Regions from separate parts of the Pseudoalteromonas sp. PPB1 genome, predicted to be linked through region 2. Evidence: riboswitches for the same ligand, from Rfam matches in the RefSeq annotation. Region 2 holds a riboswitch; the other holds the start of a gene.

Region 1 (6,587 bases), on a different contig from region 2:
ATCACTGATCTCTACTTCGCCTTTCCCTGTAGTGGCAAAAGACAAAATATCTGGGTTCAGAATCCGAGAGATCTCTTCTACTTCTTTCAGTGACAGGTCTTCACGCATGCGGGTAAAGAGGTTGAATTCCAGGTTTTTCAACTGAAGTTTCAGACTCTTGACTTGCTTTTGCGTTTCGCCAATACGGTAGTCCAGTGTGTGGAGGCTCTGGCCTTGTGCACTGTTTATCGAGAACGACAGCTGTTCGTACTCTTTTTTCAGTAGCGTCAGGTTGGTTTTTAGCGTTGCATAGTTGGTGAGCTCGAACTCAGATTTGAGCGCGTGGTAGTCAGTAAACCATTGCTCTATCTGTGTTTGCTTTCGCTCGATATCACGTGACTGTTGCACATAGAGCTGTTGCTTTTCCTCAAATTCGCGTTTTTCCTGCTCAATATTCTCAAGTTGATCATTGAGTTCGCTAATCTGGCTCTGCTGATACTCATCGAACTCCACTATGGCTTTATCGAGCTTAGGTGCGTAGGCGGCAAGTTTGCCTTTGAGGGTCGCTTCGCCCTCAATCATTTGTTCCAGCGCGGCAATGGGTTCCTGCATGGACTCCAGGGCATTCAGCTCACGGCGAGAGCGGTTTACTTTATCAAACGCACGGCGCCACACTTCATAAAAGTCGACTTTGGAGTTGGACATATGACGCTCAAAGACTTTGAGCATAAAGCGTTTGACATCATGGGCACCCAGTTTATGCAGGTTCAGAATTCGGCGGAAGATCTCTTTGTATACCGCGGCATCCTGGACGTTGTTCAGCGGGATCATCTTGAGGTTGATGTCACCATCGTACGGCGTTGCTCCACCCGTCAGCAAGGCATTCAGTTCGGCCGCTTTAAGCTCAACGGGCTTAAAGCCTTGTTCCTGCAAGTGATTAAACAACTTGGTGTATTTAATGATGCTTTTTCCCTGGGTAAAGTCATCCAAGTTGAGTTTGCCGTTATAGCAAAAGAACTGGTGCGCATAACCGGCAATTTTGCCTAACCCTGCAACGCCGATGACGACGTCTCCATGAGGCAGATTCGCTTCTAGCAGAATGTAAGACTGATCACTTGAAAAGTAGAACTTGCGGGTTTCTTCCAGGTCGTGACCATCCCACTCGGTCAGGCGTAAATCATTGATAAGCGGGAATTGCAGCGCATTGATCACTGAACTCTTACCTGTGTTGTTTGGGGCACAGATAGAGGCACTTTTATTCAGCGGGATCACACACTTGGCATAGCCTGCGGTGTTGAGCAGGGCGAGTTTACTGAGACCATACAGCTTGTTCATACTTCTTCCTCAAGTGTGTCGTAGTTATCTTCGTTCACTTCCATCAACGCGTCGATATAGCGATATATCGGTGCCAGCAGCGAGAAACCTTGCTCTACTTCGCGAGCCAGGCCCAGGCGAACCATACGCAGGCACACGTCTTTGCGAAGATCGGACCCTGAGAAAATCTCAAGCTGATCAAACAGATGTTTATTAAGTTGAACCAGAGTCTGCATTAGCTCTAAATCCAGTACTTCGTCAAACAAAGCACGTAGCGGGTCTTTACCTTGGTTGGCAAAGTGCTCGATCAGGATAAAGACAGTCAGGGCAATGGCACGGGAGATCTTCCCCATGTTAGGTGTGCTTTCATCGCTGGCCAGATAATAGAAGCCACGACTGTCGTGTTGTAGGTCGTGGCCAAGGGCGCTGAACAGTGCCTGATACGACTCTATGTGTTGATCCAACTCTTGCCACTGTGTCGTGTCCTGCTCGCTGATATGATAGCCACTGACCAATTTCTTATTGATCGCCTGTAACTGACTGAGTTCGTCTAAATTAATGTGTGTCATGGTATGTACTAATTCTGGTTATCTGATTGCTTGTCCGTTGCACTGAACGGATAAAGTCGAATGCGGGTATTGGCGATTTGCATTGTCTGTTGTTGCTCGTCTTGGGCGATATCGAGTTCTGGATCGCTGATCAGCTTTTGGTACAGGAACAGCATTTCATCCGCTTCCAGTGCCGGATATTGATCACTCAAAAAGCTAAGCAAGGCGGTACGCTTTTTACCGGACCCTTTAAACGATTTACGCACGTCCGAATAATCCGGAATATTGGGGCTTTGATATGCAGGCACATCCTGCTGATCCGGCAATTGATATTCCTCGTGTTCGAACTCGCTAAGGCTGGCCATATAAGCCACCATATGACGTTGCTGACCCAGGCTGAAACGCTGTATGTCTGAGACAAAGTAGGGCTGCACCGGGCTGAGCATACGATCAACGCCATTTTTACGGACCAAGCCCAGGACTTTTGCCGCCTGGCGGGTAATGAGTGTGTTGCGTCTGAGTTCTTCGCGCAGTGGCATCAGCATATCGGCACTTTTACCTAAGCTCTCACGCCCGATCAGGTGCATATCGAGGATCCGGGTACGCAATTGCTCGAGCATTCGTTTGTCCTGTGCACCACGGCCAAGTTGTTCGATTTGCGCGATCTGTTCACTGATCTGATGCTCTATAGTCGTAAAGCAGGCTTGGAAGGGCCCGTGGATATCGACCATTTCCAGCATTGGCTCGATATATTCATCAAATGCTTCAATCACGGCGCGATAGCGTTTCTGCAAAGACAGATTACCTTGATCTGATTTGGCCTGTTCCACCAGGTTCATGATGGCACTTTCATTATGATGATACAGCTTGACGATTTTGCGCACGCGCTCATCCATAATACGACTAAAACGACGCAGCTCACTGTGATCACCTTCATCGCCTGCCTGGGCCAAGCGCTGTCCCAGTCGTTGCAGATCTTTAACTAATACTGTGATTTCTTCAGCCAGGCCAAGGTGTTCTTCCTGCAATAAAAAACTAGCGAAGTCGGCCACGGCTCGGTTAATTTCGAGTTGCGATGATTTGGCCAGAGGAATAATTATTTCCTGGTTTAGTAACCGATTGGTTTCTCTATAAATACGTTCACTTGACCAGTTTGGGTTTTTCAATTTGATGATGTTTTGCACATCTTTTAGGCTGAAATCGGCCATCTTAAAGCGTTTAAAAAGCAGCTCCAGGACGCCCCAGTGTTCATTCAGCGTATTTAATACTTTTTTGGCTGGGATCATAGCTTTCCAGTGTGTATCAATTTTGTGACGGTATCAGGTAAGAAAATTGTCATAATGTGTAACTACTCATGGCACAGTGTGCTGCTAAGTGTTAGACTCCGCGCCGATTACGTTACTCTTCACAATTTTTACTTTTAATTACAGGTTGTTTACGCATATGGTCACGCCCATTATCCTAACCCTGATAGCGGTCGCTTTTGTGCTTATCGTTATAGAGGATATTATCCATGTAAACAAGGCCAAAACGACCCTTTTTTTTGGCACTTTATGTTGGATTATCCTATTTATCTCTCCGATCCATGGCGAAAGCTCAGAAACTATACAACATCGGCTCGATCACAACATTCTGGAAATCGCCACATTGTGGTTATTCCTGATGGCTGCGATGACCTTTGTTGCTTACCTTAATTCCAAAGGTTTTATACAAAACATTGTGCATCGTGTGATGCCAACTCAGATCAGCGAACGTAAAATGATGTTCCTGGTTGGCGGTTTTGCTTTCTTGTTTTCTTCGATTTCTGACAACATTACTGCGACACTTATCTCGCTCGCTGTGGTCATGTCACTCAAACTCGACCCAAAAAAGCTGATTAAGTATGCCACACTGATCATCTTTAGTGTTAACTCAGGCGGTGTATCGCTCATCACCGGCGATGTCACGACACTGATGATTTTCCTGGCTGGCAAGGTCACCATTCCCGATCTCCTGCTGCTGGTTGCGCCTTCGATTGTCAGTGTGTTGCTGCTGGCTACGCTGTTGTCCATTGGCATGAAAGATCAACTGGTATTCGAAAAGCAAGCACTGCGTCGGATAGAGAAAACGGACATTACGATTGCCGTTATCTTTATGACTACCGTACTCACCACGCTGTACCTGAGCGTGCAATATCAAGTCCCACCTATGCTGACTTTCCTGTGTGGCCTGTCGGTGATGTTTTTGATGGCGCAGTTTCTGATGCGCAAGAAAGACGTCAACAAAAAGATCATCGATTATATTCGTGAGATAGAGTACGACACTTTGCTGTTTTTCGTCGGTGTATTGTTGCTGGTTGGGGCACTGAAAGAGGTGGGTGTCCTGAATATGTTTACCCAGTTGTATGAATTCATTGATCCTCAGTATGCCAGTTACCTCGTTGGCCTGATGAGTGCTGCGGTAGATAACGTACCTCTGACGGCTGCGTTGTTAAAGGCGGACATTGTCATGAGCCCTCAGCAGTGGCTGACTTTTACTTATGCAACGGGTGTCGGTGGCTCCATGCTGATTATCGGCTCTGCCGCGGGGATCATTGCCATGAGTAAAGTAAAAGCACTAACTTTTACTAGCTACTTAAGAATGAGCCTGTACTTGTTAATTGCCTATACGGCGGGCTATGCGGGCGCCTATTTTATGGGGCAATTTATTTAAATTTTGGTGACAGGGACAATTTTGTGCTTGACACCTAGACGTCTAAAAGATACCTTTTTCAAGCCCGCTTAAAATGCGGGCTTTTATTTTGCCAGGATTCAGTTAAACCCCGGCAAAATAAACAGAAGAGGCGCGATGCTTAGGTAGCTGATGTGAGGTGACGATTACCCGTGACCATCAGTGAGGGAAGTACTCGCCGAGAAAAGTCAGGTTGCGTCAGCGTGATTTTTCGGTCCTTGAGGTTGAATCCTCGGGACTGTCACCGTTTTCAGGTGGAGAGCTTCTGGCAGAGGTCATTTCTTTATGGTTAGTCCATCCTATTGCCAAGTTCTCCTTATTGATGTTGATCACCCAGTGTGATCCCAAGGAGATAAAATGAATTCCCAGTATGTCGTTGCTAAATTTGGTGGCACCAGTGTTGCAAACTTCGAAGCCATGCAGCGATGCGCCACGATAGTCCACGATGATCCGAATGTCCGTGTTGTGGCCGTGAGCGCGAGCGCCGGTGTGACGAATCACCTGGTAACCCTGACGCAGCAAAAAGTCGACGCAGAGGCACGCCAGGCACTGTTTCAGTCTGTTATGGATATTCAACAGAGTATTCTGGCATGTCTAACGCTCGATGCTGATCTGGAAGCGGGGTTTAATGCAACACGGGATGCCTTTCACGCACTTGCTCAATTACCTGCGCTGGATGCACAGCAGTGTGACGAAATGCTGAGTTTTGGAGAGCGCTTTTCATCTTATCTGTTTACTCAGGTACTGAGAGATTTAGGGGTCGCCTGCAGCCGATTTGATGTGCGACAGGTGCTTAAAACGGACCGCCAGTTTGGTAAGGCAGTGCCAGATATTGACGCAACACGTGAAGCCGCCGAGGCTCATTTAATCCCCTTATTGCAGGAGCAGGTGGTGGTCACGCAAGGGTTCATAGGCAGTGATAATCAGGGACAAACCACCACGTTGGGACGTGGCGGATCTGATTACAGTGCGGCGCTACTGGCTGAGGCAATTGCAGCACGCAGTGTACATATCTGGACGGATGTCGTAGGTATCTTCAGTACAGATCCGCGTTTGTGCCAAAAAGCGCAGCCAATTGCCCGGCTGAGCTTTGATGAAGCCGCAGAAATGGCAACCTTTGGTGCTAAAGTGCTACATCCTGCAACGATATTACCTGCCAGCCGCAGCGGAATATCAGTGTTTGTGGGCTCAAGTAAAGACCCGCATGCTGGTGGCACCTGGATTGAAAAGAACAACCGCTCGGAACCTGGGATCCGTGCAGTTACACAACGTAAGAATCAGATCCTCTTAACACTGAAGAGCCCGGAAATGCTACTTGCAAGTGGTTTTCTGGCACGTATATTCACCATTCTGAGTGCATATAATATTTCGGTTGATTTGGTAACCACTTCTGAGATTAGCGTTGCATTGACGCTGGACAATGCGCCAAATGCCGCACGCCCCGAGCTGGCGCAGGCTTGCCTGGATGAGCTGGGAGAGTTTTGTCAGGTCAGTGTCGAAAACAATTTGACACTGGTGGCTATGATAGGCTCTGAGATCCAGCTGCGTCATGGTGAAGCGAGTCTGATGCAGGTACTGGCAGATTTTAATATTCGCCTGATCTGTCACGGTGCAAGTCGCCATAATCTGTGCTTTTTGGTTGAGCAAACGGAATCGGATGCAGTTGTGCAGGCGATCCACAGCCGATTACTGGAAGCGGCATAAGATAGGGAACTGGTAAGTCAGACTGGACACTTTATCGGGAGCGGGTAATACTCGCTCTGATACCGAAATCAATTACTCACAGGTGTGTCCATGGAATATCAGGAAATTTATCAGTTCTGGTTTGTCGAATGTCAGGAACAGGATTGGTGGCAAAAGTCGATACAGTTCGACAATAAAATCACGGCGCGGTTTGCCCACATACACCAGCAGGCTGTGGCCGGAGAATTGGCTGAATGGCGAAAGACTGCGGTGGGCGCGCTGTGTGAAATCATTGTACTCGATCAGTTTTCGCGCAATATGTTCCGCGACACGCCGGCAGCGTTTGCCAGCGAT
Region 2 (6,587 bases):
TTCTGAAAAAACGAATACCTTGCACACGCGCTAAGCGCTCTGTTGTGCTCTTTTTCTATTAGTAACCCGTAGGCCCCCGACAAGTCAACCCTAAAAATTATGCTCATTTCCTTAAGCAAATCACGCAAAAACAAAATAAAATTCAAAATAACACCAAAAAAAGGATAAAAAATACCAAAATCTAACTCCCTATCTGGAATAAACTAAAGTGAACGTTTTTTCCCACACGATTCATTCTTGCTCATCACAACATTAAATTTTTATGATTTACTCCGGGAATTGATTATGATGTGCCCAGTTTTGAACATTTGGAGGGAACCATGCCTCACTTTATTCGCCTGACACAGTTTATCTGTGCACTCTTTTTGTTGCTCCTCAGTCAGGGTGCTATCGCGCAGCCTGCACTATGGAGTGTAGAAAAAAACGGTATCACGTCTTATCTGTTTGGTACTGTGCACGTTGGAGATAGCGCAATGCACGGCCTGGATCCGCGTATAAAAGCCGCCATAAAAAGCAGCCAGACAGTGGTCGTCGAACTCAATACCGAAGCCATTAGCCCCCTGGAGCTACAACGCAAAACCTTGCCTTTTATGCAGCAAAAACCTGGGAGTACACTGAAAACCAGCCTGTCTCCGGTGACCTATAAACAAGTGAAAGATTACCTCTCTAAGCGCAAAATCGATATCGCGCTATTTGAAAGCTATCAGCCCTGGTCTGTTATGCTCACCATTCTGCAACTGGAATATCAACAAGCGGGATTCAGTGAAGATTATGGCATTGATAAGCAAATAATCGAGTATGCCACCCACATCAAAAAGCCCATTATGGAATTGGAAAGCCTGGAGCAACAACTGGGCTTATTCAGTACTTTGGGCGCTCAAAACGACGCCATGATAGCCGATACACTGAAGCAAGTTGAGGACTTTGAGCAATACTTCACCCAAATGATAACAGCCTGGAAACAAGGCAATTATCAGAAACTAAATACCTTTTATAAACTGAGTTTTGATGACTCCGAGTATGGTCAGCATGCCGAGCAAGTCATGCTCATTCAGCGTAATAACAACTGGGTAGCGACATTGACACCTAGGTTGGCCAAATCAGCGCATTTTATCGCCGTGGGTGCGCTACATTTACCCCAGCAGCATGGACTGCTTACTCAGCTAGCTGAACGAGGGTTCACCGTTCAACGGGTCAAGTGATGCACTTATAAAGCGACTTTTTTACGTCGCTTTTAAACCTTTGTGTTTTAGCCCGCGTCATACAGATATCAATACGACAGAATGGAAGAACAACAGGATGAGAAAAAAACTGATAACTGCGGCACTGTTGGTGCTAAGTGCCACCGCTCAGGCTAAAGAGTCACGCACATTAACACACTCCTTTGAACTGGCCGACAGCACAGAGCTCGAGATCCAGTTTCCGATTGGTAAATTAGAAACACACACGCATTCAGGCAAAACCATCGAGGTCACCATTGAATCGAACCCGTCGAGCATGACATAGATAAAGTGACGGATGCACTGGAAGACGTGCAGCTGGCAAGCCACCGGGCAGGCAACGAGCTTAGCCTGCACCTCAACAGTAAATATGTAAAACAACACTGGACAGTAAAAGTCCCTGAGTCGATGGAGCTGGATGTCGAAGTGGATGTCGGCAATGTCAAACTACTCGGATTAAACAATGATGCCGATGTCGAAGTGGGAGTCGGCAATGTCACGATAGAAACAGACGCCAAAGACTTCCGACGTGTGCGATTCGATTCCGGAGTCGGCAAAACCAAGCTATCCGACTTGCCGGGTAACGCAGAAACGGAACGCAACATGGTCGGTGAAACCTTACGCTATCATGGCCAGGGTGAGCATAGCCTGGACATCGAAGTCGGTGTTGGCAACATTAAGTTGCGTCGCTAAGGGTCAGAATTTTGTGCAGGGCGCGCTCCAGCGCCCCTTTTTCAACAGGCTTAAACAAATAATCGGTCGCGCCAAGCTGCACGGCCGATTTAATGGCCTGCTCTGAGGTATTCGCAGTCAGTACCAAAATTGGCGTCGACAACATCAGCGTCTGACGGATCTCTTTAATGGCTTTAAAACCATCCATAATCGGCATATTCAGATCCATCAGGATCACATCAAAAGACTGGTGCGCCAGTACCTCTATGGCCTGTCCACCATGGCTCGCATGAATACTGGTTAGCTCCATGTTATCCAACATTTTTTCAATAATTTTGGCATTCAATTGATTGTCTTCCACCAACAACACTTTATGGCGGGCCAGTCCGCTTACCGGCTCCGGCTCCGGGAGTCGCTTCAGCGGCAAGCTCAGCGATGCTTTTGTGCCATGCGGTTCACAGGGTAAAAAAGTCAACTCACCAGACATAATCGCCAGCAACAAGTTACAACGAGCTAACCCCAGTTGCAGCCCCTGATAATGGTGCCCGTCCGGGCTAGTCCCCGATGCAGACGCTTTGATCTGCGCCACGTTAAATCCGGGGCCACTGTCTTCTACTTCACAGTAAAAACGCCAGTTCAACTCATCTTCTTCCGGATTGACTGGCTCCACGCGGGCGGACAGCCTCACCGTGCCCTGCTCGGTGAATTTAACAGCATTGTCGAGTAGCTGACCAATGACCCAGCTCAGGCGTTCATGATCACAGGCAAATATTTTTTCGGTATGGCTACTAAAGTGATAGCTAAAATCCAGGCCTTTCTCTCTGGCCAACAGACGATAAGTAGCAACAGGCTGACCCAGGGTATCGGTCAGCCTGGCCGGGTGACAATTTAACTCTGGTTGCTGTTCGTCAGACAAGCGATTGTAGTCCTCCACAGACGCGATCAGCGCCTTCAGTTGCTGGGCCGCTTTATTCGCTTGGGCAAGGTAGCTGTCACGCTGTGATTCCTGATACAAATGCAGATACCCCAGCACGGCCTGCAAGGGTGTCCGCAATTCATGACTGGCACGGGCCAGAAACATGGCGCGACTTTGATTAGCATGTTCTGCTTTGAGACGTGTTTGCTGCAAGCGGTCTATCGCGCTGGTGATACTGCGTTCCATGGGGAAGAATATCCACTTAATCTCAGCGAGCAGCAAAGCCAACCCCAGTAACCACATTAGCAGCTGCAGGTTTCTCAGTTTCTCAAGCTTTTCATTGGTGAACTGCTCAAACAACAACACCGCATGATCTAAGTCCTGCAACAACAGTTGAGAGCGGGTATGGATCTCCTGGATCTGATCCAAATTAGGCTGATTGGCAACCCCGGACAACAACGCCACATATTGTCTTAGTTGCTTGTCCAAATCACCCGGCTGCGCAAAATACCATTGATAAAGCTCTGCATTCAGGTGCTTGTATTGCTCGCCATCGCGCAGGAGCAAAAAATCATGGTTCGCTTGCATAAGCTGCAGCGCATTGTTCAGTGCCTGACGATCTGCCGTCACATTGTGTTCGCGCATGATGATGACATACTCCAGATGCAATGCCGCCTTTTGCGACAACATGCGCTGCATACCTGCAACATTGATCACTCTGGCAACCTGCTTTTGCTGCTCCAGCAGATACAAGGTCAGGCCCGTCGTCATCGTCAACACCAGCAACATGATCACCAGCGCGACCAGGTACTTCAGGCGATAGCGTGTAACCAGATTGTCCAAATTATCCCTCCCAAAAACCAACCAGATCATCCAGGCGCCAGACTCTTTCCCAGTTTAGATTAAATTTCAAACTTTTGCTGAGAGTGACTTGACACCCAGACGGCCAAAATGTTTCAATGCACCCGTACCCTATTTTATCCAGACGGCCATGCATCTAAAAAGTGTGGACGTCTTAGGGCTGGAAGAGGTGCGTTATTCAGGTATTTGAGTGGAGGAGAGCAAACTCCCGTGAAACTCAAAGAGGGGAATTAACGCCGAGAAGCACTGCGCTTTGCTTGCGTACTGCTTCGGGCGACTGGGTTGAATCCCAGCGACTGTCACCAACACATTTGGTGGAGAGCTTCTGGTCTTAGAAACAATATGGCCAGCAGCCTATTCTTTTTAAGTCCATTGCTCTTCGAATTTTAAACGGTTCGGAGTAGGACACTTTCCTGACTACCGGACCAGCAAGAAGTTCGGTAGAGATGAAATCACACATTCAGTTATCTGATCAGTTATCTGACTACCCGTTATGGACGGCCCTTGTCACGCCTTTTGACGCGTGCGATCAGGTCGATTATCACAGTTTACAGCAACTCGTTGCTCAGCAAGTTGAGGCTAACAATGGTATTTTACTGCTTGGCAGTACCGGAGAAGGCCTGGCCCTGACTCTGCCCGAGCAGAAAAAAATCGTTGAGTTTGTCTGTGCACTTGCGCCTCAGGTACCTATTATGGTTGCCGTCGGCGGCATCAATCTGGCTGCTCAGCTGGAGTGGGTCGAGTTTTGTAATACCCAAAAGATCGACGCGCTGTTGCTCGGCTCCCCATTATACGCCAAACCCGGTGTTGTTGGTCAGACCCATTGGTTTGATACGCTACTCAGTGCAGCAAACGTCCCCTGCATGATCTACAACGTACCAGGACGTAGCGCCGTTGCCATTGCACCTGAAGTGCTAACGAATCTGGCACATCATGACAACCTGTGGGCGCTCAAAGAAGCCAGTGGTGATATAGCCACGTTTGAAGCGTTTCGTCGCGCCTTACCCAGCCTGGCGATATACAGCGGTGATGATGCATTGCTGCCTTACTTTGCACAGGCAGGCGCAGCCGGATTGGTGTCTGTGGCATCGAATGCCTGGCCCAGCCAAACTGCCGAATTTGTCCGCCGTGCGCTCAGTGGCACCAGCCCTAACCTATTCACCACCTGGGCCGATGCCATCAGCAGCCTGTTTGCCGTTGCCAACCCTATCCCGGTAAAGACACTGATGCATTTACAGGGCACGCTGACGACGCCCCATCTGAGGCCACCACTCACACATCTGGAATTAACCAATCATGCGGCACTGAATGCTGCGAACGAACAGATTTTATCCTGGAATTAAGAGGCTCCCTATGACCTGGTCAACACTATTAGATAATTTAGAAAATGGTTCACAACGTGCTGCAAACCAAGACGAACACGGCAACTGGCACGCCAATGTCGAAGTCAAAGAAGGTATTCTGGCTGCTTTCCGTGCCGGTCAAAATACCGAATACCCGGGTGGTTTTGTAGACAAAGACAATCTGGCTCCCCGTGGTTTTGCCGCCGAAGATGCCGTCCGTATGGTGCCCGGAGGCAGCAGCGTACGTCGTGGTGCTTATGTTGCTTCTGGCACTATCATTATGCCACCAGCCTATGTCAACATTGGCGCATATATCGATACCGGTACTATGGTCGACAGCCATGCACTGGTTGGTTCTTGCGCCCAGATTGGTAAAAATGTGCATCTAAGTGCTGCTGTTCAGATTGGCGGCGTATTAGAGCCAGTCGGTGCCAGCCCGGTCGTTGTTGAAGACGATGCGTTCATTGGTGCAGGCTGTGTGCTGGTTGAAGGCGTAGTCGTAAAACGCGGTGCAGTGCTGGCACCGGGTGTTCGCCTGTCTGCCAGCATTCCAGTGTATGACTGTGTGAATGAGCGGACCCTGGAAAAAGGGGAAGCCATTCCGCCTTTTGCCATTGTGATTCCGGGGTCGCGTCCAGCATCCAGTGACTGGGCCAAAGCACAGGGGCTGAGCATGTCCTGTGCACTGATTGTGAAATACCGTGACGAACAGAGTGATGCGTCGTTAGAACTCGAAGAGGTACTACGCTAATGACCACACTGAGTACGCCACTGCGTGAGCAACTGACTGCACTGTGCCCTGATCTGGACATCCCATTTTTCGTCTACGACCTGGATGCACTGAGCGCACATGTTAATCACCTGACCACCCAAAACGTGGTCAAGCTCTGGTATGCCGTTAAAGCCAATCCGTTATCCCGTGTCCTCAAAACACTGGACACAGCCGGCTTCAACTTTGACGTTGCCAGCCGGGGAGAGCTCACACAGGTATTGGCCCAGGACATTGCGGCCGAACGCGTACTCAACACCGGGCCGGCCAAGTCCCCGGCCCAGATCCAGCATTTTCTCGATGCTGGTGTCACCACCTTTGTTGCTGAAAGCCTGAATCAGGTGCGCTGGCTGAACGACGCAGCACAGCAGCATCAGCTGACGCTAACTGTGCTACTTCGCGTGCAGCTGCGCTGGCCAGCAGGAGACAAAAATCCACTTGGCGGCGACAGCCTGACCCCATTTGGGCTCGGCTGTGACCAATGGCAGCAACTGACTTTACGTGACTACCCTGCACTGGATTTTGCAGGTCTGCATATTTTTCAATGGGGTAACATGCTCGACGCCACCAAGCTGGCCAGCCTGTGGCAACAAATGGTGCCCCCACTGACTGAGCTGAGCCAGCAGCTGGGTATGACCCTGAGGATCTTAGATCTGGGTGGCGGATTAGGGGTGCCTTACGAGTCAGGCCAGCAGGCACTCGATTGGGATCAAGTCATCGCTAGTCTGGCCAAAATTAAAGCCGAAGCAGGCGTGCAGGAATTATGGATGGAGCTGGGTCGCTACGCCGTGGCGCAGTGTGGCTAC

What was found. A riboswitch is a leader RNA that binds a small molecule or an ion and turns the genes downstream of it on or off. The one in region 2 is predicted to bind lysine.
Region 1: it holds a riboswitch for lysine, as region 2 does, so the genes downstream of both, lysC (lysine-sensitive aspartokinase 3) here and dapA (4-hydroxy-tetrahydrodipicolinate synthase) in region 2, are expected to answer to the same signal.

What each region holds. Positions count from the first base shown of each region.
Region 1 is NZ_JACEQV010000007.1:141,235-147,821, forward strand. It holds gene IY568_RS09325 (ATPase) at 1-1,314, opposite strand, end outside; gene IY568_RS09330 (condensin complex protein MksE) at 1,311-1,862, opposite strand; gene IY568_RS09335 (hypothetical protein) at 1,871-3,127, opposite strand; gene nhaD (sodium:proton antiporter NhaD) at 3,285-4,532, shown strand; lysine riboswitch at 4,650-4,823, shown strand; gene lysC (lysine-sensitive aspartokinase 3) at 4,908-6,254, shown strand; gene IY568_RS09350 (DUF924 family protein) at 6,345-6,587, shown strand, end outside.
Region 2 is NZ_JACEQV010000008.1:61,985-68,571, reverse strand. It holds gene IY568_RS10060 (TraB/GumN family protein) at 321-1,202, shown strand; gene IY568_RS10055 (hypothetical protein) at 1,300-1,506, shown strand; gene IY568_RS10050 (hypothetical protein) at 1,512-1,913, shown strand; gene IY568_RS10045 (response regulator) at 1,897-3,651, opposite strand; lysine riboswitch at 3,826-4,002, shown strand; gene dapA (4-hydroxy-tetrahydrodipicolinate synthase) at 4,116-5,012, shown strand; gene IY568_RS10035 (2,3,4,5-tetrahydropyridine-2,6-dicarboxylate N-succinyltransferase) at 5,023-5,763, shown strand; gene IY568_RS10030 (PLP-dependent decarboxylase) at 5,763-6,587, shown strand, end outside.